One region of the Sodalis sp. RH19 genome, then DNA from elsewhere that is predicted to be linked to it. Evidence: predicted binding sites of a transcription regulator. Region 1 holds the regulator's gene; each other region holds the start of a gene.
The links. Region 1 encodes LexA, which represses DNA repair genes until DNA is damaged. Its sites were predicted from a motif close to TNCTGTATGTACATACAGNA; they were not measured.

Region 1 (7,370 bases):
TGTTTATATCAGCAACCTGCAAACCACCTATATGGATCGCCTGGGCGACGGCTGGTACGGCCAGCTCTACGGCGGCTACCTGGAAATGATGTACGGCGGCGTCGGCGGTGAAGTACTGTACCGCCCGCTGGACAAGAACTGGGCGGTGGGTCTTGACGGTAACTACGTCAAGCAGCGCGACTGGGACAATATGATGCAGTTCGCCGACTATACCGTGGCGACCGGCAACCTGACCGGCTACTGGCAGCCCGGCTTTTTGGACGGCGTACTGGTTAAAGCCAGCGTCGGACGATACCTGGCCAAGGATAAGGGCGTCACCTTCGATGTCTCGCGCCGCTTCGACAGCGGGGTCACCGCCGGCGCCTTTGCCACCTTTACCAATGTCTCCAAAGAGGACTATGGCGAAGGGTCGTTTACCAAAGGATTCTATCTCTCGATTCCGCTGGATCTGCTGACGCCGACGCCGAACCGCAGCCGGGCGCAGCTGAACTGGATCCCGCTGACGCGTGACGGCGGCCAGATGGTCGGCCGGAAATACTATCTGTACGGTCTAACCGAAGAACGTTCGCCGGCGCTGGAATAGCGGCGGACAGATCTGATTTTAACGGCCTCCCTGCGGAGGCCTTTTTTTTGCCGCCGGCGCCTTAGCGCCCGGCGACCGGTATATTGCCGCCTGAAGAAACGCATTCTTCCCGCATCGGCAGGTTAATAAAATGGCGTTCTGAGCTACAATATCGGAGCTGACCACCTGAAACCATGGGGAACAGGATGACGGACGATCCCTCTATCGCCTTATTGGCATCCATCACCTGGCTGACTGACCAGGATCCGCCGCCATCGCCCGCCCTGGCGGACTGGTTGATGGAACAAGGGTCGATGACCCGGCGCCTCGAGCGCCATTGCCGGCGGGTTACCATCCGCCGCGGCCGCGAAGGTTATTTCCCGGCCCAGGCGCTGGGAGACGATATCGCTCTGTTGCCGCCAAGCGATCGCTACTGGCTGCGCGAAATCGTCTTATGCGGGGATGAACGGCCCTGGCTGGCCGGCCGCACCTTGGTGCCCGAAAACGCCATGAACGGAGCGGAGTGGGCGCTCACCACGCTGGGAGATATCCCCCTGGGCCGCTGGCTGTTCCGCGGCCGGGCGCCGGAGCGGGACTTTATCCAACTGGGCCGCGCTGACGGCCTGTGGGCGCGGCGCTCCTGCCTGCGGCCGGACGGTAAGCCGTTATTGCTGACCGAACTGTTTTTACCCCAAGCCCCGCTGTATTGTTAAGCGCCGTGCGAGAATGATGAAGTAAAGGAGAAATAAGTGGAACAAAGCGCCACGATGGGCAAATGGCAGGCCTGGTGCCGCCTGATGCGCATTGATAAACCCATTGGTTCTCTGTTATTGCTTTGGCCGACCCTGTGGGCTTTATGGCTGGCGGGAAGCGGCACGCCCGCTTTCGGCACGCTGGTGGTATTTGTCCTCGGGGTGTTTTTCATGCGCGCCGCGGGGTGTGTCGTCAATGATTATGCCGATCGCAAGATAGACGGCCACGTCAAGCGTACGGCATCCCGCCCTTTGCCCAGCGGTCTTATCAGCGAAAAAGAAGCCAAGATCATCTTTGTGGTCCTGGTAGGGGTGTCGTTTGGGCTGGTGCTGACGCTTAATACCATGACCATTGCACTATCGGTGGCGGGACTGGCGCTGGCCTGGGCGTACCCCTTTATGAAGCGGGTAACCCATCTGCCGCAACTGGTGCTGGGCGCGGCGTTCGGCTGGTCGATACCGATGGGCTACGCGGCGGTCAGTGAGTCCTTACCTCTTTCCTGCTGGCTGCTGTTTGCCGCCAATATCCTCTGGACGGTGGCGTACGATACGCAGTACGCCATGGTGGATCGCGATGACGATATCCGTATCGGCGTCAAATCCACCGCCATCCTTTTTGGGCGCCATGACAAACTGATTATCGGCCTGCTGCAAGCGGCGACGCTGCTGTTGCTGGTCTGGCTGGGAATACGGTCTGCGCTGGGGGTGATGTTCTATACGTCCCTGGCGCTGGCGGGGGCGTTATTTGTCTATCAGCAAAAACTGATCGCGCGGCGGGAACGGGATGCCTGTTTTAAAGCTTTTTTAAACAATAACCTGGTGGGTATGCTGATTTTTATCGGTATTGCCCTGAGTTTTTTCGGCCAGGGCCGTTTATAGCAGCGCGGTAAAGACGGGCGATGCGTTGGCATACGCCCGTTGCGTTTCTTACACCGTGGACGGGGAAGCGTCTTCCGGCGTTGCGGCCAGCAGGCTGGCGCTGTTAATGGTCAGCTGTACCTCCGGCGTCATCAGTTCGCTCAGGATTTCGCTCATCTCATTGACCTTCTCTCCGATGGCATCGCCGGTGTCGCTAATATAATGTTCATCCCGCAGCGTCGCCACCAGGGTGGAGAATACCGCTTTATCAAAAAACTCCGGCGCGTTGATGCCATGCAACACCGAAAGTCGCTGGGCCATAATCCGGCTTTCCTTCTCCAATGTGCCGCGATTGATCCGGGGATTAAAACGCAGCAATGAAAAGGTAATGGCATACCGTTGCAATGTCTCGCGCACGCCCGCCGCCAGCAGTTGCAAGGTAAATGATTGCGGAGGGTTCAAGAACAACCGCCCCTCGCGCTCGGCAATCAGCTCCTGGCGCGACAGTTCCCCGATGAGCGCGTCGATGACCGGGCCGAGCTGCGACGTCTCGTAGCGCATGAACAGCTCGGCTTTCATCAGTGGGTAAAGCAAATCGATACGGCGTGCCAGCTGCGCGCGATCGATGCCGGGATGGCCGATAATGATACTGGCGACCAACGCGGGCAGGATAAACAGATGCTGGATATTATTGCGGTAATAGGTCATCAGTACCGCCTGCTCGCGGGACAGGTAGATGATATCGCCAATGGTATCCTGCTCGACGCTGAATTTGTTCATCGCCAGGGCATGCTCCAACAGGTCCTGCGCCGTGGTGTCCGGCACCGTGACGTCATCGGCGTAGGGCACATTGCGCATCAGTTCCAGATAGCAGGCCAACTGCTGCAAAAGCTGCTCGCGGGTTAACGAACGCTGGCGGGAGGCCAGCAACACCGTGGAACACAGGTTGATGGCGTTTGCCGCCGCGGCGTTATTAATGCGCACCATGATTTTCGCGGCGATGTCATCCACCGCCGGCGCCAGCCAGCCGGGACGCTGGGCTTCGATGGGGTCGATGGAATCACGCCAGTGCGGTACCTGCTGGTTAAGATAGGCGCTTAACGACAGCGGCTCGCCAAAATTGACATAACCCTGTCCCAGGTTGCGTAACTTACGTAAACCGCGCACCATCTGCACAAAGCCTTCTTTTTCCTTGGTGGCGCCCCGTAATTCCTTGGCGTAGGTCGCCACTTCCATAACATGTTCATAGCCGACATAGATGGGCACCAGCGTAATAGGCCGGTTGCCGCCGCGCAGCATCGCCTGGATGGTCATGGTCAATGTGCCGGTCTTGGGATCGAGCAGGCGCCCGGTACGCGACCGCCCGCCTTCCATAAAATATTCCACCGAATAACCCCGGGTAAATAACTCACCCAGATATTCGCGGAATATGGTGGAGTAAAGTTTATTGCCCTTGAAGGTACGCCGGATAAAAAACGCGCCCAGCCGACGAAAAATCGGACCCGCCGGCCAGAAGTTCAGGTTAATGCCGGCGGCGATATGCGGCGGCACCAGCCCCTGATGATATAGGACATAGGACAGCAGCAGATAATCCATATGGCTGCGGTGACAGGGCACATAGACAATCTCATGGCCGTCCTCGGCCAGTTGCCGGACGCGTTCGGCATTGCGCACGTGCAGGCCCTGGTATAGCCGGTTCCAGGTCCAGCTTAATACCCGATCCGACAAGCGCACGGCTTCATAGGAAAAATCCGCCGCAATTTCTTCCATCAGCTCGATGGCGTTTTGCTGCGCTTTATCAGTCGAGATTTTTTTAGCGCGGGCTTCGTCCTCCACGGCTTTTTCAATCGCCTTGGACGCCAGCAGCTTATTAAATAAATCCTGACGGACAGGCAACCGCGGCCCCACAGCCACCAGGCGTTGGCGGGCAAAATGAATCATGGCGACGCGTGCCAGCTTCTGCGCGATGGTTTTATCGGTGCCATGCTCGGTCGCCATATAGCGCATGGACAGCGGACGGGAAAAACGCACAAAGCTGTCGCGCCCCAACCACAAGACGGCGATAAACTTCTGGAAACCATTGAGGAGGCGCAACTGGGGCGCCGGCTGGTTCTGCTGCGCTTCACGGCCGGGCGATCGTCCGAACATAACGGATACCGGCACCATCTGGACATCAAGCTGCGGATTATTGCGATGTAAATCCAGATAATCGTGAAACAGCTTCACGGATTCCAGTTTTTCGGAAAAATAGCGAAAAATACGGGGGCCATCGTGGATAAAGACGTAGCGCGGCAAGACGACGCCGTCGATCTCCAGCGGTATCAGCGGATCGGACAACCCCAGTTGCAGACATTGCGCGCGCAGGGTGAGCAGGTCCGTCTTGGAGTTATAGGGCAAAACATACATCATTGGCCGCAGCGGGTCCAAGCCGGCTTCTTGCCGGGGATTGGCGGGAATGGCTTTACTCCGCACCAGTAGCCTGAGCGGTAAATTCAACAACGTATAATAAATAGTACGCCAGCCTGACATATCTTCGTGAAGCCTCTTGTTAGCATTGCGCCACAAGAATACCAGAAACCGCGCGACAGATCTGTGGTGATGCGAACGAGAAGAAACGGTAATATAGGCACAATTTTTCTTTAGCGCGCAAAATTATGGCAAACCAAACCAACGGACTTCGGCGCATCTTTAACGCCATGGGCTATTCCATAAAAGGATATCGCGCCGCCTGGCGGCATGAAGCCGCTTTTCGCCAGGAAGTGGTGGTTGCCGTGGTGGCGGTTGCCCTTGCCTGTTACCTGGAGCCAGAACCCGTGGCGCGGATTTTATTGATCGGTTCGGTATGGCTGGTGCTGATCATTGAGATCGTGAATAGTGCTATTGAAGCGGTGGTGGATCGCATCGGGCCGGAGCTGCATCCACTTTCTGGCCGGGCGAAGGACCTGGGCTCGGCGGCGGTGACCCTGGCCATTGTTTTGGCGCTGTTCGTGTGGATAACGCTGTTATGGCGGTATATTCCTTAAAATGGCCGGCGCGGCCGGTCGTCGGCAGGGTTTTATCACATTTTGCAACGCTTGTGGTTTTCAATTGCTGCGGACCTGTATATACTCACAGAAAGACTGTATAAACAAACAGGGGACGGAATGAAAGCATTAACCGCCAGACAACAAGAGGTATTTGACCTCATCCGCGATCATCTTGCGCAAACCGGCATGCCGCCGACCCGGGCGGAGATCGCGCATCGTCTGGGATTTAAATCCCCTAACGCCGCCGAAGAGCACCTTAAGGCGCTGGCGCGCAAGGGCGCCATCGAAATCGTTTCCGGCGCCTCGCGCGGCATCCGGTTATTGATAGAAGAAGAAACCGGCCTGCCGCTGATCGGCCGCGTGGCCGCCGGAGAACCCCTGCTGGCCGAACAGCATATCGAAAGCCATTACCAGATCGATCCCGATCTGTTTAAGCCCCACGCGGATTTCCTGCTGCGTGTCAGCGGCATGTCCATGAAGGATATCGGCATCATGGACGGCGATCTGCTGGCGGTGCATAAAACCCAGGATGCCCATAACGGTCAGGTCGTGGTGGCGCGAATCAATGACGAGGTCACGGTAAAACGCCTGAAAAGACACGGTAACATCGTTGAGTTGCTACCGGAAAACAGCGAGTTTTCGCCCATTATTGTCGATTTGCGCGAGCAGGAAATGTCCATCGAAGGTTTAGCGGTCGGCGTTATCCGCAACGGCAACTGGATTTAACTCACGGTGCTCCATGGCATCCTGAATATCCCTTATCCCGCGTCAGCGAGAATTTTATGGCGGATAACCGGCGACGCGGAATGCGGGTTCGCCGCCATAAAAGTGCTGCGGCGCGGCCGCTGCCGCTAGCGGTATTTATATTTAGTTACAATTAGCGGTGTACGGGCTGATACCTTCTACCTACTGTTTTATTTCACCTTATAGCCCATACGGCGTTTATAACCCTGCCAATATGGTCTAATCATCTGCTGAATAAACCTTATGCCAAATCCCCTGCTATACTTTAGACATAGGGTTAACTTATGACATGCAGGTTTTGGGACGCAATACGTGTCCTCGCTATGCGCTAATAAAACCTGGAGTGGCAGATGTTGACTGAGAAACCGATAACCAAGGAGAACTCCGATGAACAAAGATGAAGCCAGCGGTAATTGGAAACAGTTCAAAGGTAAAATGAAAGAACAATGGGGTAAGCTTACTGACGATGATCTGACGGTAGTTGAAGGTAAACGCGATCAGTTAATCGGTAAGATCCAGGAACGTTACGGTTACGGCAAAGAAGCCGCGGAAACGGAAGTAAAGGACTGGGAAACACGTAACAAATATCGTTGGTAATGATTTTTGGAAATCATGACTAATGCATATTCACTGTGCGGTTATGGCTTCCTTAAGTGTTCCTACCCAAAGGTACAAGGACGTACCACCTATTTTATATGATCCTATCAGCATTCCCCTCTTTTGCCGCCTCTCCAATGTATTAACCAAACGCGTTATCTCACTTCAGCCATAATAAACGTCATTTGCTCCCGGGTTCTTGTAAAAGCCAAAATGGGACGCTAGCGTTTCTTTATCGCTACGCTATGATCGTGTCCGCAGTCCTGGGGATTGTCACAAGCTTGCACTTCGGCGCATAAGGTACAAAACCCGTGTGCCTCGACGACATTATGGCGCATGGCGAAACCCGTGGCTTGCGCCATTTTTTGCAAAATATCTTCAATGCCTTCGGTTGATTGTTCAGTCACCTGGCCGCAGCGATCGCAGATAAAGAAGGCGGAGGTGTGACTGGGCTGCTCAAAATGGTGGCAAAGAACAAAGCTGTTAGTGGATTCCACTCTATGGATAAAACCTTGTTCCAGAAGGAAATCCAGCGCGCGGTAAATTGTCGGCGGCTTTGCCTGCGGTTCCGTCGCCCGCAGCAGATCAAGCAGGTCGTAAGCACTGATCGCGCCATCCTGCTGTGTCATCAGGCGCAACACTTCAAGTCGCTGTGGCGTCAGGCGCACGTTGCGTTGCTCACATAATTGTTCAGCCTGGCTGAGCAATTGAGACTGATCGGTGGTATTCATAGCGTTTCCCCCACTGCTGATTTCCGCCCTCTATCTTATCATGAAGGCGGAAAAACGCCGAATATTGGCGTGTTTTAACCCATATTGTCACCGGCAAAAG
Region 2 (7,370 bases), 460 kb from region 1:
CGACCTGCCGGCAAAACTGGTTTTCCCCGCGCAGTTTTTCCGCCGCGCGCGCGGCATAACTGCATACCGCCTCTCGCATATCCTGGTAACGGGTGATACGGGAACTGAAGCTGCGGCTGCAGATAATCTGCTGCTTCACCGCCGGCATTTCCTCCACCTCCAGGCAGGGTTCGCCGCGCAGCTCACGCACCGTGCGCTCCAGCACCACGCTGAAATTATTACGGATAAACGCCGGATGGGAATCCGCCAGTTGCAGCGCCGTGCCGATCCCCATCGCCCGCAGCGTTTTGCCCAGCCGGCGTCCTATGCCCCACACCTCCTCCACCGGCATCAGCGCCATCAGCTTACGCTGGCGCAGCGGCGAGGACAGATCCACCACGCCGCCGGTTTTGCTCCACTGCTTGGCGGCGTGGTTGGCAAGCTTTGCCAGCGTTTTACTGGGCGCAATACCCACCCCCGAATGCAGATGCGTGCACTGCAACAGGGTTTGCTGTACCTCGCGGCCAAACTGTTCCAGCGCCCTGCAATGGCCGACGCCGGTGAGATTGAGAAAGGCCTCGTCGATACTGTAGATCTCAACCGCCGGCGCCATGTCCTCCAGCAGGGTCATCACCCGATGCGACATATCGGCATACAGGGCATAGTTGCTGGAAAACACCGCCACGCCATGTTGTTCAAGCAGCCGGCGAATCTTAAAATAGGGCGCGGCCATAGCAACACCAAGGCGTTTGGCGGCGGCGGAACGGGCGATAACGCAGCCGTCGTTGTTGCTCAGCACCACCACCGGGCGCCCGCGCAATTCCGGCCGGAATACGGTTTCACACGAAGCGTAGAACGAATTGATATCCACCAGCGCGTACATGGCTACAGCGCCGCATAGATGATAAACGTCACCACGCCGAAGATTTCCACCTGGCTGTCTTCGGTAATGGGAATGGGCGCGAAGGCGGGATTCATCGGCATCAGCCGCGCGCGGGGATGAAGCTGCAGGCGTTTCACGGTAAAGCCGCCGTCGACGGAGGCGATAACAATATTGCCGTGGTCGGGTTTAAGGGCGCTGTCCACCACCAGGATATCCCCTTCACGGATATTGCCCTCAATCATCGATTCACCCGTGGCGCGGACAAAATAGGTGCTGGCCGGATGGCGCACGCAGATGGCGTTGATATCCAGGCGATGTTCAACATAATCCTGCGCCGGGCTGGGGAACCCCGCAGCGACTTTATCGCCAAAAAACGGCAGCGGTACGCCGATGCCCAACGCCGCGGGATAAATCTTCATAACGGCCACTCCATATACTGTATTTACATACAGTATAGATGCGACCGGGGGAACATGTGAAGCTGGAAAAACCACGGCGGCGACAAACGGCTGATAATCATTGGATTTAAGATCACGCGTGGCTGGCGCCCATGCGCCGGCCTGGCGCCGCATATTTGTATGATAAAACGAGACGTAACTCATACTTTTGGTTCTTAAAAACCCTTTTTGTTATGCGACTTTGTTCAGGAACAAGTTTTTCCGCCTGTTTTTCGCGCATTATGCTCCCATGAATTGTAACCCCAGTAACTATCAGGCTTTATAGGATTGCGGGCTGCAACGCTTTGTGTGTGCAATGTGACGGGTGAGAGATGAAGAACAAGACATTAACCCTGCTTGGCGAAGCCGCCATCAGCCGGCGCAGCCTGGTGAAAGGCGGCGTGGCGACCGGGGGATTGCTGTTGGCCAGCAGCGCGCTGCAGCTCCCTTTCCTGTTCGCCCGGGCGGCCGTTACCCCGGCAACGACCGCGGGAACGGCCGATAAGGTGGTCTGGAGCATGTGTTCGGTTAATTGCGGCAGCCGCTGCGCGCTCAGGCTGCATGTGCGCGACGACGAGGTGTATTGGGTGGAAACCGATAACACCGGCCAGGATGAATACGGCGATCATCAGGTGCGCGCCTGCCTGCGCGGCCGCTCCATGCGCCGGCGGATGAACCATCCGGAACGGTTGAAATATCCGATGAAGCGCGTGGGCGAACGCGGCGAAGGCAAATTCCAGCGCATCAGCTGGGATGAAGCGCTGGACGCCATCGCCGATAATCTCAAGCGTATCGTCAAGGATTACGGCAACGAAGCGGTGTATATCAATTATTCCTCCGGCGCCACCGGCGCCAATTTCGCCCGCTCGTCACCGTCGGGCTCGCTTATCACCCGCCTGATGAACTGCTACGGCGGCTACCTCAATCAGTACGGTACCTATAGCACCGCCCAGATCAATGCCGCCATGCCCTACACCTACGGCAGCAACGAGGGCAACAGCACCTCGGATATCGTTAATACCAAACTGGTGGTGATGTTCGGCAACAACCCGGCGGAAACCCGCATGAGCGGCGCCGGCATTACCTACCATCTTGAGCAGGCGCGCGAGCGCTCCAACGCGCGCATGATCGTTATCGATCCGCGCTATACCGATACCGCCGCCGGGCGCGAGGATGAATGGATCCCCATTCGCCCCGGCACCGACGCGGCGCTGGTGTCGGCGATCGCCTGGGTATTGATCAGTGAAAATCTGGTGGATCAGGCGTTTCTGGATACCTACTGCGTCGGTTACGACGAAAAAACCCTGCCGGCCGGCGCGCCGGCCAACGGCCACTACAAAGCCTATATCCTCGGCCAGGGCGACGACGGCATCGCCAAGACGCCGGAGTGGGCGGAGAGGATCACCAGTATCCCCCGCGATCGGATCATCAAGCTGGCGCGTGAAATCGGTGCGACCAAACCGGCTTATATTTGCCAGGGCTGGGGGCCGCAGCGCCAGGCCAACGGCGAGCAGACCGCGCGCGCCATCGCCATGCTGCCGATCCTCACCGGCAACGTGGGCATTAACGGCGGCAACAGCGGCGCCCGCGAGTCCACCTACACCATTACCATCGAACGGCTGCCGGTATTGACCAATCCGGTGAAAACCCAGATCCCGGTATTTTTATGGACCGACGCCATCTCACGCGGCAAGGAAATGACGGCGTTAAAAGACGGCATAAAAGGCAAGGACCGGCTCGACGTGCCGATTAAATTTATCTGGAACTATGCCGGCAATACCCTGGTCAACCAGCATTCGGATATCAATCGCACCCATGAAGTCCTGAAAAACGAGCGCGATTGCGAAATGATCGTGGTGATTGAAAACTTTATGACCTCATCGGCGAAATACGCCGACATCCTGTTGCCGGACCTGATGACCACCGAACAGGAGGATATCGTCCCCAACGATTACGCCGCCAATATGGGGTATCTGATTTTCGGCCAGCCCGCCACCTCGGCAAAATTCGAGCGCCGCTCGATTTACCAGATCACCAGCGATATCGCGCGGCGCCTCGGCGCGGATGTGGCGCAAAAATTTACCGAAGGGCGCACCCAGTCCGAATGGCTGCAATTTTTATATGCCAAGATGCTGGCCAAGGACCCGCAACTGCCGTCCTATGAGCAGTTAAAAGCCCAGGGCATCTATAAACGCCAGGATCCCGACGGCCACTTTGTCGCCTACCGTAAATTCCGCGCGGACCCGGCGGCCAATCCGCTGAAAACCCCTTCCGGCAAAATTGAAATCTATTCGGCGGCATTGGCGCAGCTGGCCGCCACCTGGCAACTGCAGGCGGATGAAAGCATCAGTCCGCTGCCCCGGTATGTCCCCACCTTCGAGGGCTGGGACGATCCGCTGCGCGCGCGTTTTCCGCTGCAGATGGCCGGTTTCCACTATAAGGCGCGCACCCACTCCAGCTACGGCAATATCGACGTGCTGCGGGCCGCCTGTCCGCAGGAGGTGTGGATCAATCCTATCGACGCCGAAAGCCGGGGCATTCGCAACGGCGATAAGGTGCGGGTCTTTAACGACCGGGGCGAGATCAGGATCGACGCCAAGGTAACGCCGCGCATCCTGCCCGGCGTGACGGCCGTCAGCCAGGGCGCCTGGCATCAGGCCGATATGGCCGGGGATAAAATCGATCACGGCGGCTGCATCAATACCCTGACCACGCAGCGTCCATCGCCGCTGGCCAAGGGCAATCCGCAGCATACCAACCTGATACAGATCGAGAAGGTGTAGTGAATGAGCACGCAATACGGTTTTTATATTGATTCGAGTCGCTGCACCGGCTGCAAGACCTGCGAGCTGGCCTGCAAGGATTACAAGAACCTGGGGCCGGATGTCAGTTTCCGCCGCATCTATGAGTATGCCGGCGGCACCTGGCAGGCGGACGGCGCCGGCTATCGCCAGGATGTGTTCGCTTATTACCTGTCCATCGCCTGTAATCATTGCGAGGATCCCGCCTGCGTCAAAGTGTGCCCGAGCGGCGCCATGCACAAAGGCGAAGACGGCTTTGTGGTAGTCAACGAGGACATTTGTATCGGCTGCCGCTATTGTCATATGGCCTGTCCCTACGGCGCGCCGCAGTTTAACGAGGCCAAGGGGCATATGACCAAATGCGACGGCTGCCATGAGCGCGTGGCGGTGGGACAAAAACCTGTCTGCGTGGAATCCTGCCCGCTGCGCGCGCTGGATTTGGCGCCTATCGGCGAACTGCGCGACAAGTATGGCGACCTGGCCGACGTGGCGCCGCTGCCGGCGGCGCATTTCACCATGCCCAACCTGGTGATCAAAGCCAATGCCAATTGCCGCCCGCAGGGCGACACCACCGGCTTTCTCGCCAATCCAAGGGAGGTGTGATATGGGTAACGGATGGCATGAATGGCCGCTGATGTTTTTTACCGTGGCGGGCCAGAGCGTAATCGGCGGTTATCTGGTGATGGCCATGGTGCTGCTGGCCGGCAACCTGACGGTGCAGCAGGCGCGGCGGGTGCATCTGGCCATGTTTTTCCTGTGGCTGCTGATGGGGCTGGGATTTATCGCCTCGATGATGCACCTGGGCTCGCCGATGCGCGCCATGAACGCGCTTAACCGCCTGGGCGCCTCGCCGCTGAGCAATGAAATCGCCACCGGTTCGCTGTTTTTCGCCCTCGGCGGCATCTACTGGCTGATGGCGGTGTTTAACCACATGCCCCGGGCGCTTAACAAGATCTGGCTGGTGATTACCGCGCTGTCGGGCCTGGTATTTCTTTATGCCATGGGCCGGGTCTATATGATTGATACCGTGCCCACCTGGGATAATATCTATACCCCGCTCGGCTTTGTGCTGACGGTGTTTATCGGCGGCCCGCTGCTGGGCTACCTGCTGCTGCAGGCCGCGGGCATCCGCGGGCCGGGCTGGCGCTACCTGCCCTGGATAAGCGTTATCGCGGTGATGATAAGCGTGGCGGCGGTGATGATGCAGGCCGCCGGGCTGGCCGCGATCCACAGTTCGGTGCAGCAGGCCTCGGCGCTTATCCCCGACTATGGCCTGCTGATGGCCGGACGGGTGCTGCTGCTGGCGCTGGGCCTCGCCTGCTGGCTGTGGCCGGTGGCGCGCGGCAACACGCCGCCGCTGGCGGGACTTACGCTGGGCCTGGTGCTGGTGCTCGGCGGCGAACTGATCGGCCGGGCGGTATTTTACGGCCTGCATATGACCGTGGGCATGGCGATTGCCGGTTAGGGGCGATGATATGAATGATGTGAATATGGCCCTGACCGGGCGCACGCTGGGGGCCTTGCTGTATTATCCGCCCCTGTCGGCGCCCAACGCCGGCCTGCTGAAAGCGCTGGCGGCCCCGGGCTGGGAGCGGGAATGGCCTGTCGAGAGCGGCGTCGAAGACGCGGCGGCGCTGATTCGCCAGGGCCTGGCCGCGCCTTGGCATGACGCTTTGGAGGAGACCTTTCAAAATCTGTTTATCGGCCCCTATGCCCTGCCCGCCCCGCCCTGGGGATCGGTCTATCTCGATAAGGAAAGCGTGCTGTTTGGGGAATCCACCGTGGCGCTGCGCCGCTGGCTGGCGCAGGAAGGCATCGCCTCCCGGCAGCAGGACGGCGAGCCGGAGGACCATATCGGCCTGCTGCTGATGCTGGCCGCCTGGCTGGCGGAAAATAATGAAAGCGTGCTGGACGCCCTGCTGGCGCAGCATATATTGCCCTGGTCGGGACGCTACCTGGCATTGCTGGAACAAGGCACGGAGCATCCGTTCTACCGGGGCGTGGCGCGCCTGGCCAGCCTGACGCTGGGCGACTGGCGAAGCAGGCGGAATCTGCAATCACCGGAGAGGGAGTTATACCGTTAACGGCCGCGCGATGAGGCCGTTTTACCGTCAACAGCACCGGATGCCAAAGCGGGTTATGCGTTTTTGACTGTAAGCCCCGGTACATTGCGGTCGCCTTCGAAACGGGCGCTGCCTTTCAATATAACGGTGCATTCATCCCCGTCAAACCTCAATGATTTCACCACTGCGTCATTTTCTATCGTTATGCTATTTTCTTGTGGTTGAGTTATGCGTCCGCTGGTAAAATCGTGATTTTGTGTGCTGAACCTAATATTATTTACCCCAACAAGGTTTAAGTTTCCGGGGGGAAAGTTAACGCCACTAATAATGGTATTTATATTGCTAGCGTTGACTCCATCAATAAAAATGATTTTTTGGTAATTAGAGTTAATAAAATTTTCTTCTATATTAGGCTTTTTCATATAGACTTCATTAACGATTGAGTTAGCACCGATAGTGACATTATTCGAGCATATTTCCAACGTTTTATCTATGACAGAGTCTTTTATTGAAAAAACGCCTGCAGTAATGACATCACCTTTTACATGGCTTTTGTTTTTAAGTGACAAATTACCACTGGCGGTAGTCACACTGTCCGCAATGGAGTTATTAAGCGTAACCTTGCCTGACATTGATTTTATAAATCCGGCCTTTTCGACATTTTTTAAATTAATTTTTCCAGAGTCGGTTTCGACGTTAGTCAGAATAACATGTTCACAGCTGATTTTTCCTGATTGAGATTGAACATTACAGTGGATATCTCCTTCAGAGATGGATATAGCACCGCTTTGGCTTTTGATATAAATGTCGTTATTACCCGCGCGAGTAAAACAGTTATGCAAATTTATTTTTTCGCAACCCGTTTCGATTACACTTTTTATTTCCTCGCCTGTAAGGTTGACAGAGTTACCTGAATTGTTTTTTATGATGATGACGTTACTGAGTTCAAAAGACTTATATTGAAAATTCACATTCATATATTAGCATCCTTAAATAAATCAAACGGTTCAACTATATATATTTAATGGCCATTATCAAAAAATAAGCACATAATCTGACTATTTCATAATAATCGTGGAATTATAGCCCATCTTGGCTAAACCTTGATTAAATAACTTAAATGCTACCGGTAGCTTTACATTCCCAGCGGCGTTTTCACGTTCGCCGTTCCCCGGCATGTCGCTCGCGATTGAGTGTTGTCGCGCAC
Region 3 (7,370 bases), 180 kb from region 1:
GAGATAAACCTGACTTATGTCGTTGTGCGTATCTGGGACCTTCGTCGACTGGTCCTGCCCATCACATACTTTACAGAAAATCCTTTCCAGAACTGGACGCGTAATAACGCACAGATATTAGGCTCTGTTTTTCTTTACCTCGATTATTCCATGCCATTAGATCCTCTCCGTAAGCATTTTGAAAAAGTCCTCAGTGAAACAAAACTCTGGGATCAACAGACTCAGGTGCTCCAGGTAACCGAAACTACTGACAAAACCATGACCATCAGATTATTGATGACTGCACAGAATTCCCCCATCGCCTGGGATTTACGCTGCCATGTGCGGGAAAAAATGATTGAGTTTATTCAGCAAAATTATCCGCAGAGCCTTCCTCACGTGAGGGCTACACTGACCGATTCGGTGTGTGATCGTCCGAAAGGTCAGTAGTTAATCGTTTTCATTTTTTCTGTATACCGTGGAACGTACAGATACTTTAAGCGTGCTGCGTGAGCACCAGGACAAAAACAGCTGGTCAACTTCGCTTTATTCCCTGCTTAATGAGGCTTTGCGGCTGACCTGCAGGCTATGTGAGGCGAACCGCAGGCCCCATTAAACGGCCTGCGCCAATATCCGGACATCTTTCGCCGTTCGCTGTAGAGTGATAATCGCATGTGTCTGGGCAGCTATATGGATGGCCGCTGAAGACAATGAGCTACCCGAAGCGGTGAAAATAGCCAGGAGTCGGCCCGATCTCAGCTTGTTTGATGGATTAATACAAAGTTATCGAACTGCTGGCCTGCTCCCGGCATAATGGGAAGCCAATGATTTATTGGTGAGTTTAAACTGATTTAACGTCAGCGAGTTATAAGGAAAATACATGATCGATACACATGCAGTTCTTACCGTGTTGCTGATTTATCTCGCTGGCGTGGTGATACCCGGGCCAAACTTTGTCGCCGTGGTGCATAAAGCGGTCGCTTCCACGCGCTCGGCCGCCCTTGCGCTGGTTGCTGGCATTGTGGTGGTCAACCTATTATGGGCAAGTTGCGCTATCGGCGGAATCGGTTTGCTATTTGCCGCATTCCCTTGGGTTGCGCTGATTGTGAAAATATTAGGGGCAGGATATCTGCTGTGGTTTGGCTTACGCCTTATCCTCAATGCGGGAAGCCAACCCGTTGCGAACGAAAATGCCCTATTGCCAGGTCATTTCCGCCAATCCTTTATTCAGGGCGTGATGACTAATATCGGTAATCCGAAATCCATGGCTTTTTACGCCGCCATATTCTCTACTGCCGCTCCGGCGCATGTTTCTGCGGGCACCTTTATCGCCATGCTCAGCGTTGTCGGCATCATTGCATCACTCTGGTACGGAGCGGTTGCCATCACCCTTTCTCAACCACGCATTTCTTCCGCCTATCAGCAGGCCAAAAAAGTCATTGATAGGCTTTGCGGCGGGTTGATCATACTGTTAGGGATCAGGCAGATTATTAATTAATCAGCCAAAATTATCCCTGCAGCAGCTTAACCAGTAAAGCAACGTTATAAAATGCATCTTTAACCGGAGCGGCACCGGGCATGGCCCTACCCCAATATTCTGCTCCACCCAGAACTGGAAATCCGGCATGATAAATCCATGCCGTTGACGGAGGTGAGGCCGATGAAAAAATCCCGCTACACCGCAAGGCGTTATCACTCACGGCGCTGTTCTGTATTGGGGTACTTCCCGCAGGGGATCAGGCTGCTTTTACCGCTCTGATTTTTTTTGTGCCGGCATCAGCATTATCATCGGTTTCCATGCTTTCCGATTCATCTGCGGGAGCCTGAGCGCCGATGGCTTCCGGCAATTTGCTGGTGCGCAGTATATGCTGGACGTCATCTTTATGCTCGGCCAAATAAAGACCCAGCTTTTCAGCCTGCGGTTCATCCAACGGCATCCCGCTGGTCAACAACCAGTCGCTGAATGCTTCAGCCATATCGAGCATCTTGTCGTAGGCCTCCGCTTCTTTCTTACTGGCAAATGTCATTTTCTCTTCACCCTTTCTGACGACCACATATTTTGTTTCAATAGCCATAACCGCCTCCAATACTGTAATTATAGCCAGTATATCAGCAAGTGTCGCTCATCGTCCACCACACATTCAACGGCAGTATGTGCTGTAATCCATTCCCATTAAACAAGTCTTGCTGGTCTCATGCCGGGAGCCATGCAAGCCGCTATGCGATTTATCTGCCGCTGGAATACTCAACCAGCAGCAACTAACGCGCATCTTTGCGCAATAACGGCAACTGCTGCTCCCGTGCAGGTGAAACGGCGAAACCGTAACGCTGGTGGAAACGTGCTGCTTTATTATCCCGGTTTTGAGCGCGATGTCTTGCTGGGTCAGGTACATAGCCTTGCGTGCCGTCTTGACATCCGCGCCGTATCAACCGAACTGCCGCGCCCAGTGGTCCGCCAGCGCGATATCTTTTTCCGCCGGCAAGCCGCTTATGCCGATTGCGCCCACCAGGGCGCCGTTTATCACGATCGGCACGCCGCCGGGCATTGGCAATAAGGCGGCGTCATTGAGCATGCGCATATCCAGGGAACCGTTTTTCACCTCCTCCGACACCAGACGGGTACTGCGCCTGAGCATCAGCGCAGTATAGGCTTTACGTTGCGCCAACAGCCGCGGCAAAGGCGGACAGGAGTGATGGGCGCCAAAGGCCGCCAATTCGCCGTGAACGCCCACCACGGCCACCGCCAGCCCAGTGGTGGCGGGATCCAGCGAAGCCGAGGCGATGATTTCGGCGACTTTACCGATAGCCACCTTATCCTGCAGGATATAACGCGCGGCAAGGCCGGCAGGTTCATTGGCCATGCGCGATACCCTCCCGGATAGTGTCATTGAGCACGCCCAGCTCGTGTTTTTGCCGGTCCGTCAAGGGAACGAACGGCTCCCGCACCGGCCCGAGGTCCTCCAGGCCAAGGCCCGTCATATACTTCGCCGACTGAAAGATCCCCCGCGCCACCATAAATTCGACGGCATTGTTAATCTGCAGCTGGATTTCCCGCGCCCGGTTGAGCTCGCCCCGCCGGAATAAGTCGCGAATGGCCAAAAATCGCTCGGGCTGCAGATTGACCGTGGTGCCGATGGTGGCGGTCGCGCCGGCCGATAGCGCCGACAGGTAGATCTCATCAAAGCCGTTGAAAAAAACCTTGCCGGGATATTTTGCCGCCATGCGCTCCAGGGAATAGAGGTTGTGCGAGGTATGCTTCACCCCCAGCACCTGTTCATCGGTTAATAACGCGTCGGCGGTTTCCTCGTCAAGTTCAACCGAAGTGAATTGCGGGATATTATAGACAATCACCGGCAGCGATATGGCCGCAAGCACCCGCCGGTAATACGCGATGATCTCTTTTTTGGAGAATTTGTAATAATAAGGGGGCACCAGCGATACCGCGTCGGCGCCATCCTGCTCCGCCTGCCGGGCCAGAGAGACCGCGTCAGCGGTCCTCACCGTACCGACATGGGAGATCACCGGCACCCGGCCTTTCACCTGCGCCGCCAGAACGCGCAGCAGCTGTGCCCGTTCCTCCATGCCCAGGAGCGGGCCCTCCCCGGAAGATCCGCAGCAGTAAAATCCTTCCACGCCGCGCTCGAGCTGATGTTCCACCACCTTTGCCAGCGCATCGTAATTGACGGATTCATCCTCATGCATCGGTGTGACCAGCGCTGAAATGACCCCCCGGTATTTATCCCACCCGCCGCGCTTTACCATGCCGTCCATCCTCCGTCCACCACCACATTGGCGCCGGTCATATACACTGACGCGTCGGAAAGGAGAAACACGATAGTGCCGTTATATTCATCTTCATTGGCCATGCGGCCGATGGGCATGCGGGCGATATAATTTTTCTGGAACCGCGGATCCTGATCCGGCCGCGCCACGCCGGAGATGGTCAGCGTATTGACCCGGATACCGTCCCGGCCCCAGTAGGTGGCGCAATAACGGGTAAAATTGTACAGTCCCGATTTGGCCGCGGAATAGGCGACCGGCTTGATGAAGGGCACGCCGGTATCCTCTTTTTTGTAGCTGTAGATATCCTGCACCGGCGATACCACGCCGTAGATCGATCCGACATTGATGATGGATCCCTTTTTTCCCGCCGCCTTCATCCTGGCGCCTACCTGCTGGGTCGCCAGGAATGTGCCCACCAGATTGACTTCCACCACTTTACGGAAGACGTCCACGGGGAACTGCTCAAAGGGGCCGGAGACCTCCGGCGGCGCGCTGGGCTGGGTATCGATGCCGGCATTATTCACCAGCCCGTCTGGTACGCCCCATTGCCGCTCGATATCATCCAGCGCACGATTGATACTGCCGCTGTCGGTGATATCAACCTGATAAAACGCCAGGCGCGGGGATTCCCGCTGCTCGCCGAACACCTTCAGCAGCCGTTCTTCAGCGATGTTCTGCGCGAAAACCGCCACCCTGGCCTGCCGTTTATGCAGCTCCTTGACATATTGGGCGCCCAGTTGCCCCAGGCCGCCGGTCACGACGATAATCTTATCTTTGACGGAAAATAAGGTATCTTCCATATGCATCTCCTGCTATCGAGTGATGACGTTATATTTTGTGGGCATGCAAATAGTCTCTGTCCAAAATGATGCCGTGACCGGCCCGCTCGCTGGGAACGTAGTACCCGTCCACCTCCTCGCCGGCGGATAATACGATGCGCAGATCTTTCCAGCGTCCGCCGTCGGTGACTTCCGCATAGGACACATTGGGCACCGCGGCCAGCAGGCTGGCGCTCAGTTCCAGGACGAAATGCGGCGTCATCGGCAGGTTATGCGCGCGGGCGACCGTCGCGACATCCAGGTATCCGGTGATACCGCCGACGCGCCCCAGGTCGGCCTGGACAAAATCCACGGAACCGTTGTCGATATATTGGCTGAACTGGCTGAGATTATAGACATTCTCGCCCAGGGCAATCGGCGTGCTGGTCCTCTCGCGCAGCTGTTTATGGCCGGCGATATTGTCCGACGGCAGCGGCTCCTCAATCCACAGCAGGTTCAACGGTTCAAACAGCTTGAATGCCCGCAGGGCCTGGGGGAAATTCCATCCCTGATTGGCATCCACCGCCAGAGGGAATCCCGGCACGGCTTCCTGGATTTTGATTAAGCGCTCGACATCCTCTTCCAGGTCGGGTTTACCCACCTTGACCTTGGCCGCGAGGTACCCCTTCGATTTCCAGCGGCGCACCTGTTCGATCACCTCCTCCACCGACATGTGCAGGTTGATGCCGCTGCCATACAACGGCACGCGATCGCGCACCCGTCCGAGCAAGTCGATGAGAGGCACATTCAGCGTTTTGCCCAGCAAATCCCAGTAGGCGATATCCAGGGCGGAAAGCGCATGGGTGGTGACGCCGGCGCCGCCGACATCGTGAATATATTTGTAACTGCGATCCCAGAGCGCGCGCGGCGACAAGCGCTGTCCGATAACATCCGGGATGATTTCCTTGATCAAGGCCGAAATGGTGGCGCCGCACCAGCCGGAAGTGTGGCTGAAGCCGGTGCCCACCAGTCCGTTGGAGCCATGCACATCGACGATTGCCACCTCAATATCGGTGACGTGGTGGATCTGGTCGCCCCAGGGTCCTTCCGGCAGCGGTACGCGCGCCGTCATCAGTTCGATATTTTCAATTACCGGCATTTTGGTGATAGTCATGATCAGTCCTCTTTCTTTAGTCCGTTCAACAATTCCGGATGCGTGAATCCCGACATCCCGTGGGAAGTGTCTTGCACATCATTTTCATATTCATTGTCGCCGGCGACATGGCCGAAGACTTCGGGCAGCAGGAATGTCGCGGCCAGAAAAGCCAGGAACGGCGCGATGGCGATAAGCGATGAGGCCAGCGGCACGCCCAGGGTGTCAAACAGCGGCGGGAAGACCAGGGTGGTCAGGAACGCGGTGATTTTTACGATGGTATAGCCGATGCCGGATGCCACGCCGCGGTATTTCGGTTTGGCCACCAGCGATACCACGGTCATGCCGCTTTCCGAATCCCAGTAATGGCCCCACAGCATCAGGGCGGCGCCGCCGGTGATCATCAGATAATTCAGTTTGAATACACCGTAGGCGGCTAACAATATGCCGAAAGTCACCAGCAGGAAGCCGAGCTGGCTTAAGCCGCGATGTCCCAGCCGTTTGAGCAACAGCGGTCCGACAAAGGCCGAAAGCGCCGCCACGCAGTTCACCGCCAGCAGCGCCAGGTTGTTCTGGATCTGGCCGGAAATGCCGATGGTCACCAGGATCAGGGGCAGGTAAAAGGAAAAAGCGTAGTTTTCAAACGACTGGACCGCGCAGGAAATCCAGCCGAACAGCGTGGTGCGGCGCGAAAATTTGCGACTGAACAAATCTTTTAGCGCTTCGCCCATGCTCGGCTGTTGGATAGTGACATCGTGTTCAGGCAGCAGATCGTCCAGCAGTTGTCCATCGCGATCGCCATAGTACTGGCGCGCTGCCTTGCGGGCGTCGACAAACCGGCCCCGTTCCACAAACCAGGCGGGGGTTTCGGGCAGTTCACGGCGCAGCATCAGCAGTATAAAGGCGGGGATGGCGGGTACCGCCAGGACGATGCGCCAAACATGATCGCTATGCACGCCAAGGGCGACCAACAGAGTGACCAGGGAAATCGCCGCGAGGATGCCGAGGGCGAACATAAACTGCCATCGGTTGGCCATCACCTCCCGTTTGCCTTTCGGCATCACCTCCATGATGTAGGTGAAGCCGTTGGCGACATCGGCGCCCACCGGAATGCCGGCGAAGCAGCGGATAATCGCCAGCCAGTAGATATTCGGCGCCAGCCCCTGCAGTATGGCGAACAGCGCAAACATCAGCATTGAGCCGAGGAAGATTTTACGCCTGCCCACCTTGTCCGTTAGCCAGCCGCCCAACATGGCGCCGATAATGGCGCCGAACTGGGTGCCGGCGGCGGTGAATCCCAGCAGCCAACTGCTCGGATGATAGATATCTTTGAGAGCGTAGATAATAAACGCCATCGAATAGATATCCCATGACTCGATAAGCAGGGCGGTGATCATCAGCCATCCTGCTTTGGTGGATCCGGGAGCCTCCTGCAAATCCAGCCGTTTCTTGGCCATCAGGATCAGCTTGTCGATATTCATATTCTGGTGCATATATACTCCCATTTACCTTGCTTATTGAGGTACACGAGTATTTCGCCGTTCTGTCTGTCCTACTCATCCTTCGTTGATGCCGGCGCTTCCTGTTGGCCGCGCCAGACGCAGCGGCCGGCAACAGGGTCACGCGTTGCTAGGTTTCACCGCATCGCCGGCGATAAAGACCCGTCTATATTGCGTCAGCGCCCGGGCGCCAAATGC
Region 4 (7,370 bases), 1.3 Mb from region 1:
CGGCGCATGCTTGCCGGGGAAGGCCTCGTCCGGCATTCTTTTTGCATACTTCTGGTATACCAAGAGTAACGCTGAAATCTTATGCAAGAAGCAGACCCGAAATGCAGCGTCGGGAAAATTTCATTCTTCCCCGGCCCCGTCGGCGCGCGCAGAGCGAACATCGCCCCGCATATCATGGCGGTACGGGTATTTCTAAGCTGCATAGATATCGGTACAGACGGGGCCTGCGCCAGCCGGCGGCGTTCGTTTATGGGGCATCAGGCCCCAGGCGGGTGCAACGGGGCAAAGGATAAGGCCTTTATCGCCGCCCAGAAACCTTAATGGCACCACATTATTCAAGGGGATGACATGTCAGAAAAATTTATTGCCCGGCGTATGAAACGCGTACGCCCCTCGCCAACCGGGGCCATAGCCGATACCGTGCGCGCCATGGAGGAAGCGGGCCTTGATGTAATAAACCTGGGCCTGGGCGAGCTGGATTTCGCCACGCCGCCGGCCATCGGCCAAGCCGGGATCGATGCCATAGTGCGCGGCGACACCAAATATACCGCCGTGGCCGGCACATTGGCGCTGAGGCAGGCGATCGCCGATAAGTTCCAACGAGATAACGGGCTATCCTACCGGCCGGCGGAGATCATCGCCGGCACCGGCGCCAAGCAGCTTATTTTCAACGCCTTTATGGCCACCCTGTCGCCGGGAGATGAAGTGATTATTCCGGCGCCCTATTGGGTCTCCTATCCGGATATGGTGGCGCTGGCCGAGGGCGAGACGCGAATAGTGGCCTGTAGCGAAGCGTCGGGCTGGAAGCTACAGCCCGAGGATCTGAGGGCGGCCATTACCCCGCGCACCCGCTGGCTGGTGCTCAACTCCCCCAACAACCCCACCGGGGCGGTCTATTGCCATCAGGAACTGGCGGCGCTGGCCGCCGTGCTGGTCGATGCGCCGCAGGTACTGGTGCTATCTGATGATATCTACGAACGCCTGCGCCACCAGGACGAGCCGTTTGCCACGCTGGCGGCGGTTGAGCCGCGCCTGCGGGATCGGACGCTGACGGTTAACGGGTTATCAAAAGGGTTCTCCATGACCGGCTGGCGGCTGGGCTATGCAGGCGGGCCGGGCTGGCTGATTACCGCCATGCAGGTGTTGCAATCGCAGAGCACCTCCAATCCCAGTTCGGTATCCCAGGCGGCGGCGCTGACCGCGCTGACCGCGCCCGACGATTTTACCGCCGGCTGGCTGGCCCGGCTTGCGGCGCGGCGGGCGATAGTCATGGCGATGATTGACCAGGTGGAGGGACTCAGCGCCCAAACTCCCCCCGGCGCCTTCTATGTCTTTGCCTGCTGCTGCGGACTGCTGGGTAAACGCGCGCCCGACGGCGCTTTGCTGGCAACCGATGGCGACGTGGCCGACTATCTGGCGCGCAGCGCCCGGGTGGCGACGCTGCAAGGCGCGGCATTCGGCATGTCGCCCTATATCCGCATCGCCTATGCCCTCGACGACCAACGCCTGTCTGAAGCCTGCGAACGCATTAAACAGGCCTGCGCCCGGCTGCGCTAACTGATAAACAACTGGCGCGGGAACTGGGTTAACCGCTCATGGCCGCTGTCGGTAATCGCGATGGTTTCGGACATGCCGAAACCACGCGCCAGTACATAGGTATGAAACGTCATGCCCGGGACAAAATGCCAGGCGCAGCCCGGCGCCGCTTCCAGCGGCTCGCCGCCGCTCGGCGCCAGCAGCAGGCCGACCGAATAGAAGGTTTTATTGGTGTAGGTCTCGCGCAGTCCCGCCGCCAGCACGCCCTCGCGATAGACCGCGTCCGGCACGGTGGCCGCCACGCCGGGCCGCACTTCCGCCAGCGCCGCATCCTGTATGGCAATCAACTGCTCCACCGTGCGGCGGTCCTCATCGCTGGCCTGGCCGACGCGGATCGGGCGCATAAAGCGCGCATGGTAATGCCGTACGTTGGGCGTGGTTTCAATCTGTACGATATCGCCGTGCGCCAGCACCCGATCGCTGTAACCGCCGTGCAAATGGTAAGCACGCTCCCCCGACGACATGACCCCCGGCCCCGGCAAATCACTGCCGGCGCGGATCATGGCGCTACAGATTTCCGCCGCCATGTCCCGTTCACTGACGCCGGGCCTGGCCGCCCCGATCGCCGCCGCCATGCCGGCCTCGGCCGCCCGCGCCGCCCTGCGTTGATAGCTGATTTCCGCCGGGGACTTAATAAAGCGCATCTCCGTAACCAATTGGCTTTCATCGAGCATCAGCGCATCCGGCAGACCGGCCCGGAGGCCGTTAAACCGCGCCACCGACAGCGGCCATGCCCCCATTTCCACCGCCAGCCGGGGCGAACTGCCGAGCCGCGAGCGGATCGCCTGCACCGCGACGGCGGTTTTATCGTCGCTGTCGCTCCACATCTCCCGATCGGGGAACAGGCAGGTGCTGTCGAGATAATATGCTTCCACGTCACGGCAAATCACCGTCGGATCGCCGTTCGCCGGAATAATGGCAAACTGGAACGACGAGTAGGCGCGGGTAAAGAATCCCGTCAGCCAGGTTACGCTTTCCGGCATAAACGCCAGCAGGGCATCATAGCCTTTTGCCACCAGTTGTTGCCGCACCCGCGCCAGGCGTTGGTCATATTCCGCTTTTTCAAACCAGTAATTGGTTTCCACCATCATTGATACCCTATTTGTGAATTACTGTTGCATGGCGGTGTTGTAGGCTTCACCCGCCGCCAGGGAATGGGCCGCCCACCAGTCGATATTCATAAACAACGCATTGGCCAGGCGTTCAGGCGTCGAGGGCAGCCGCCCCAGGCGCGATTTATCAATCAGCGGGATTGACTTAGGCGTTACCGGACCGTAGGCCACATATTGACTGAAACGCGCCTGCACCTCCGGGCGAATGATGTAGTTGAGGAATTTAACTGCCTGCGCCTTGTTGGGGGCGTCTTTGACAATCATAAAATAGCCTACCTGGGCCACTGATTGATCCCAGGCCATGGCAATCGGCAGACCGTCGTCAATGCCGGCCTGGAAACGGCCGTTCCAGCCCAGCGCCATGACCACTTCGCCGCTGCCCAGCGCCTGTACCGGCTGCGCGCCCGATGACCACCACATGGCGACATAGGGCTTGATCTGGCGGATCTTATTCAACGCGCGCTCCATGCCGGCGGGCGTATCAAGGGTTTTATACACATCGGCGGGCGCGACGCCGTCGGCCAGCAGCGCCGCTTCCAGCACGGTGTCCGGCTTATCCGGCAGCGTGCGCTTACCGGGGAATTTCTTCACGTCCCAGAAGTCGGAGAACGTTTTCGGTCCGCCGTTGGGAAAAGCCTTGGTCGAATAGCCGATTACCGTGGAAAAGATTTCCGACGGTACGCCGTAGTCGTTGCGGGCCTGGGGCAGCACATTGCTTTCATCGACCATATCCGGCGTGATTTTTTCAAACAGGCCGCTTTTCGCCCCCTGCATCAGGCTGGCGCCGCCGGCGGTCACCACGTCCCACTCGACTTTATGGGTATCCACCATCGCCTTGATACGCGCGATAACCGGATTGGTATCCTCGATAACCTCAATGCCGGTTTCCTGGGTAAAAGGTTTCATCCAGGCCGCGCGAATGCCATCCTGGTATGCGCCGCCCCAACTGGCAAACGTCATTTCATCGGCTGCGGCGGCGTTTAACGGCAGCGCCGACGCGGCAACGACCGTGGCGGCGGCAAACGCGCCGAGCAGTTTTATGCGCAATCTTGTCATCACTTCTCTCCCTTCATCACTGGAAACATCGTTCCCGGCACGAAACCCTGCCCCGCGCCGGGCGATAAGCCGTTAACGTGCGATAAACGCCGCAAAGCGGGTCAGCATGGTTTTGGCCGCCGCGGCTTCGTCGGCGGTAGCGATAAGATGCCCGATATCCGCCCCGTCGCGCTCCATGGTGGCGCGGTTTTGCTCAAACCACAGCGGCGCCTGCCGCAGCGTAATTTCCGGATGGCCCTGGATACCCCAGATCGGCTGATCTTTATAACGCCAGATTTGGTTGGGGCATTGATCGCTGGCCGCGAGGATGGTCATGTCGGGATGGGTGGCGCGCACTTCATCGTTGTGCCAGACAAACATATACACCTGCGGCACGATGCCGGAGGCGATGGCATCGCCGGCGGCCGCGGGTGTCGCCTGCAGCCATTTATTGCCGATTTCGCACGTGGGGCGCCGGAAGACCTGATCCCGCCCGCACAACGCCGAGGCGAGGATCTGGCTACCGAAACAGATCCCCAGCATGGGGATGCCCAGGCCGGCGGCTTGCGTGATCAGCTGGTGTTCACGGTGGATAAAGGGAATATCTTCATAAGCGCCGTGCGGGCTGCCTGAAAGAAAAATGCCGTCATAACCGGCCAGGTCGGCGGGAAATTGGTTCTGGTAGGCCCAGTGGCGATCGACCTCCAGCCCCCATGATTCAAAACGATCGTCCAGGCGGGCGATCGTCTGTTGCGATTGGCCGTTGTGAAGATACAGCAGACGCTTGCGACCCATCGGGCCCTCCTGATACTCGTTAACGAACCGCTGTCGGCGGCCGGTAGTTAGCGCGAACCGCCGCCGGTGACCGACTGGAATATGGCGTTGCGCGCCCCTTCGATATGCCGCACCATCGCCTGCGCCGCACGCTCGCCGTCGCCCGCCTCAATGGCGTCGACGATCGCCAGGTGCTCGTTGCGCCCCGGTTCAAAACGCGAGGGCACGGTCTCTTTGCCAAACATCCGGGTGCGGGTGCGCAGCTCGCCTATCAGGCGCAGCAAGAGCTTATTGCCGCTGGTCTCGGCGATACTGAGATGCAGGAAGTCGTCGACTTCCCAATGATGGCCGGCCGTAACCTGATCGGGACCGGCCATCGCCATCAGCCGCTGGCGGATGGCGCCCAGCTTCGCCGCCGACATCTTGCCGGCGGCGCTGCGGGCGGCGTCGGCTTCCAGCAGCATGCGCACCGACATGATTTCTAAAATTTCGCTTAATTCCACGCCGTTAACCAGCAGCGTCCGCCCCGATCGGCGCAGATAATGGCTGCCTTCCAACCGGCCGAGCGCCTCGCGCACGGGCGTACGCGACAGGCCCAGCTGTTCCGCCAGCCGGCGTTCGTTTACCACGTCGCCATTGGCCAGGGCGCCGGCCTGGATCATGCGCAGCACGGCATCAAAGGCATTTTGCGTTAACGATTGATCGTGCGGTGGGGTTAATTCCGTTGCTTTCATTATTGCCTCCGTACTGCATGATTTTTACCCTGCCCTCTTTTTGTATTCTATTTGTATACCATTTGTCTACCGCAACATCCGCCGCTTAAATGCCCTGAACGTCTGATAACAGGCGGCGAATTGCAGTAAAATAAGCAAATCTTATTTCTTGACCGGCTGCGGACGCGTCCGGCGCCGGGCGAACGTATACCGCCAAGGCCCGTAGCAGGCATTGCGCGGGCTGAGCAGGGGGCAGAATAAAGAGCGGCGGGGCGGCAAGCGAAATAGTAATGCAGTCATTTTTGATCTGGCTGGCGCGCAGAGATAGGTTATCCGTATGGCGGTGTTTTTCCCGCGCCCGCGCCCTGGGGCAACATAAGGTTGCCGCATGAAACCAATAACATATCCTAACTAATAATTAGCTATATAAATTATATACATGAGCGAGATAACGCCGACGCATTGCCGGTTAAATTTTTTGATCCTTATTTATCAGCCAGCTAATCGCTTTTTAGGCCGCTATCCCGCTTTGGTGTCTTTTCAAACCGCCTGATTTATTTATACTGGACACATAAACAGTATTAATGGATTTATCAGCATGAAGATCATCACGACATTTTTTGCGCCCGCCGGCCTGTTGCCGGTGCTGTCCCTGCCGCTGTTCGCCGACCGGTGCCGGGCGGGTTTTCCCTCGCCGGCCCAGGATTATGTCGAAAAGACCCTCGACCTGAACGAATACTGTATCCGCCATCCCAGCGCCACCTATTTTGTCCGCGCCAGCGGCGATTCCATGACCGACGCGGGTATCGGCGACGGCGATCTGCTGGTGGTGGACCGGGCGGAAAAAGCCGGCCACGGCGATATCGTCATCGCCGCCGTCGACGGCGAATTTACCGTCAAACGGCTCTGCCTGCGGCCGCGCCTGGCGCTGCAGCCGATGAATCCGGCGTTCCCCGAACTGTTTCCCGACCCCGACACGCTGGAAATTTTCGGCGTGGTGCTGTTCGCCGTTCACGACACCCGCAATTGATCATGTTTGCCCTGGCCGACGTCAACAGCTTCTACGCCTCATGCGAAGGCCTGTTCCGTCCAGATCTGCGCGGCGTGCCGATCGTGGTGCTGAGCAATAACGACGGCTGCGTGATTGCCCGATCGGCGGAGGCGAAAAAACTCGGGGTGAAAATGGGCCTGCCCTATTTTCAACTGGAAGCGTTATTGCGCCGGCAGCGCATCGCCGTGTTTTCCTCGAACTACGCCCTGTACGCCGATATGTCGGCGCGGGTGATGGCGACGCTTGAAGCCCTGGCGCCCCGTACCGAGGTGTACTCCATCGACGAAGCTTGGATGGATGTCGCCGGCATAAATGCCAGCGTGCCCTACGATCGGTTCGGCCGGCAGGTGCGCGCGGCGGTGCGGGAGGTGACCGGATTGACGGTGGGGGTAGGCATTGCCCGCACCAAAACCCTGGCCAAACTGTGCAATCATGCGGCCAAGCGGTGGCCGGCCACCGGCGGCGTGGTGGCGCTTGACGATCCGATCCGGCTGCGCAGGCTGATGGCGTTGACGCCGGTTGAAGATGTGTGGGGCGTTGGGCGGCGTATCGGCAAAAAACTCACCGCCATGGGCATGCAAACCACGCTGCAGCTGGCCGACGCCAATATCCATTTTATCCGCAAAACCTTCGGCGTGGTGCTGGAGCGCACGGTACGGGAGCTGCGCGGCGAATCCTGCCTCAGTCTGGAGCAGCAGCCGCCGGCCAAGCAGCAGATCGTCTGCAGCCGCTCGTTTGGCGGCCGGGTCACCGATCTTGCCGCCATGCGCCAGGCGGTCTGCCGCTACGCCGGGCGCGCGGCGGAAAAACTGCGCCAGGAAAAACAGTATTGCCGCCAGATAGCGGTATTTATCCGCTCATCCCCCTACGCCATCAATGAGCCTTATTATGCCAACGGCGCCAGCGAAACGCTGCTCACCGCCACCCAGGATACCCGGGATATTATGGCGGCCGCCGTGCGCGGCCTGGAGCGCATCTGGCGCGACGGCCCCCGTTACGCCAAGGCGGGGGTAATGCTGAATGATTTTTCTCCCACCCGCCAGGCCCAGTTCCAGCTGTTTGACGACCATCCTCCCCGTCCGTCCAGCC

Region 2: the regulator LexA is predicted to act here: its motif matches at 1,297-1,316, upstream of umuD (translesion error-prone DNA polymerase V autoproteolytic subunit).
Region 3: the regulator LexA is predicted to act here: its motif matches at 2,067-2,086, upstream of ACL2XF_RS20090 (YebG family protein).
Region 4: the regulator LexA is predicted to act here: its motif matches at 5,792-5,811, upstream of umuD (translesion error-prone DNA polymerase V autoproteolytic subunit).

What each region holds. Positions count from the first base shown of each region.
Region 1 covers NZ_CP178734.1:4,277,563-4,284,932, reverse strand. The annotation lists gene ACL2XF_RS19300 (YjbH domain-containing protein) at 1-583, shown strand, start outside; gene ubiC (chorismate lyase) at 769-1,275, shown strand; gene ubiA (4-hydroxybenzoate octaprenyltransferase) at 1,330-2,193, shown strand; gene plsB (glycerol-3-phosphate 1-O-acyltransferase PlsB) at 2,242-4,701, opposite strand; gene ACL2XF_RS19280 (diacylglycerol kinase) at 4,827-5,195, shown strand; gene lexA (transcriptional repressor LexA) at 5,316-5,924, shown strand; gene ACL2XF_RS19270 (CsbD family protein) at 6,330-6,539, shown strand; gene zur (zinc uptake transcriptional repressor Zur) at 6,761-7,270, opposite strand.
Region 2 covers NZ_CP178734.1:3,814,066-3,821,435, forward strand. The annotation lists gene umuC (translesion error-prone DNA polymerase V subunit UmuC) at 1-862, opposite strand, end outside; gene umuD (translesion error-prone DNA polymerase V autoproteolytic subunit) at 865-1,281, opposite strand; gene ACL2XF_RS17345 (DmsA/YnfE/YnfF family dimethyl sulfoxide reductase) at 1,632-4,082, shown strand; gene ACL2XF_RS17350 (DMSO/selenate family reductase complex B subunit) at 4,086-4,703, shown strand; gene ACL2XF_RS17355 (DmsC/YnfH family molybdoenzyme membrane anchor subunit) at 4,705-5,565, shown strand; gene dmsD (Tat proofreading chaperone DmsD) at 5,576-6,184, shown strand; gene ACL2XF_RS17365 (hypothetical protein) at 6,238-7,140, opposite strand.
Region 3 covers NZ_CP178734.1:4,455,809-4,463,178, forward strand. The annotation lists gene ACL2XF_RS20080 (mechanosensitive ion channel family protein) at 1-429, shown strand, start outside; gene ACL2XF_RS20085 (LysE family translocator) at 860-1,477, shown strand; gene ACL2XF_RS20090 (YebG family protein) at 1,716-2,054, opposite strand; gene ACL2XF_RS20095 (GlcG/HbpS family heme-binding protein) at 2,406-2,840, opposite strand; gene ACL2XF_RS20100 (dihydrodipicolinate synthase family protein) at 2,830-3,741, opposite strand; gene ACL2XF_RS20105 (SDR family oxidoreductase) at 3,735-4,562, opposite strand; gene ACL2XF_RS20110 (mandelate racemase/muconate lactonizing enzyme family protein) at 4,591-5,694, opposite strand; gene ACL2XF_RS20115 (MFS transporter) at 5,697-7,166, opposite strand.
Region 4 covers NZ_CP178734.1:5,618,205-5,625,574, reverse strand. The annotation lists gene ACL2XF_RS25405 (pyridoxal phosphate-dependent aminotransferase) at 349-1,557, shown strand; gene ACL2XF_RS25400 (M24 family metallopeptidase) at 1,554-2,687, opposite strand; gene ACL2XF_RS25395 (ABC transporter substrate-binding protein) at 2,706-3,764, opposite strand; gene ACL2XF_RS25390 (type 1 glutamine amidotransferase) at 3,837-4,538, opposite strand; gene ACL2XF_RS25385 (GntR family transcriptional regulator) at 4,586-5,251, opposite strand; gene umuD (translesion error-prone DNA polymerase V autoproteolytic subunit) at 5,829-6,260, shown strand; gene umuC (translesion error-prone DNA polymerase V subunit UmuC) at 6,263-7,370, shown strand, end outside.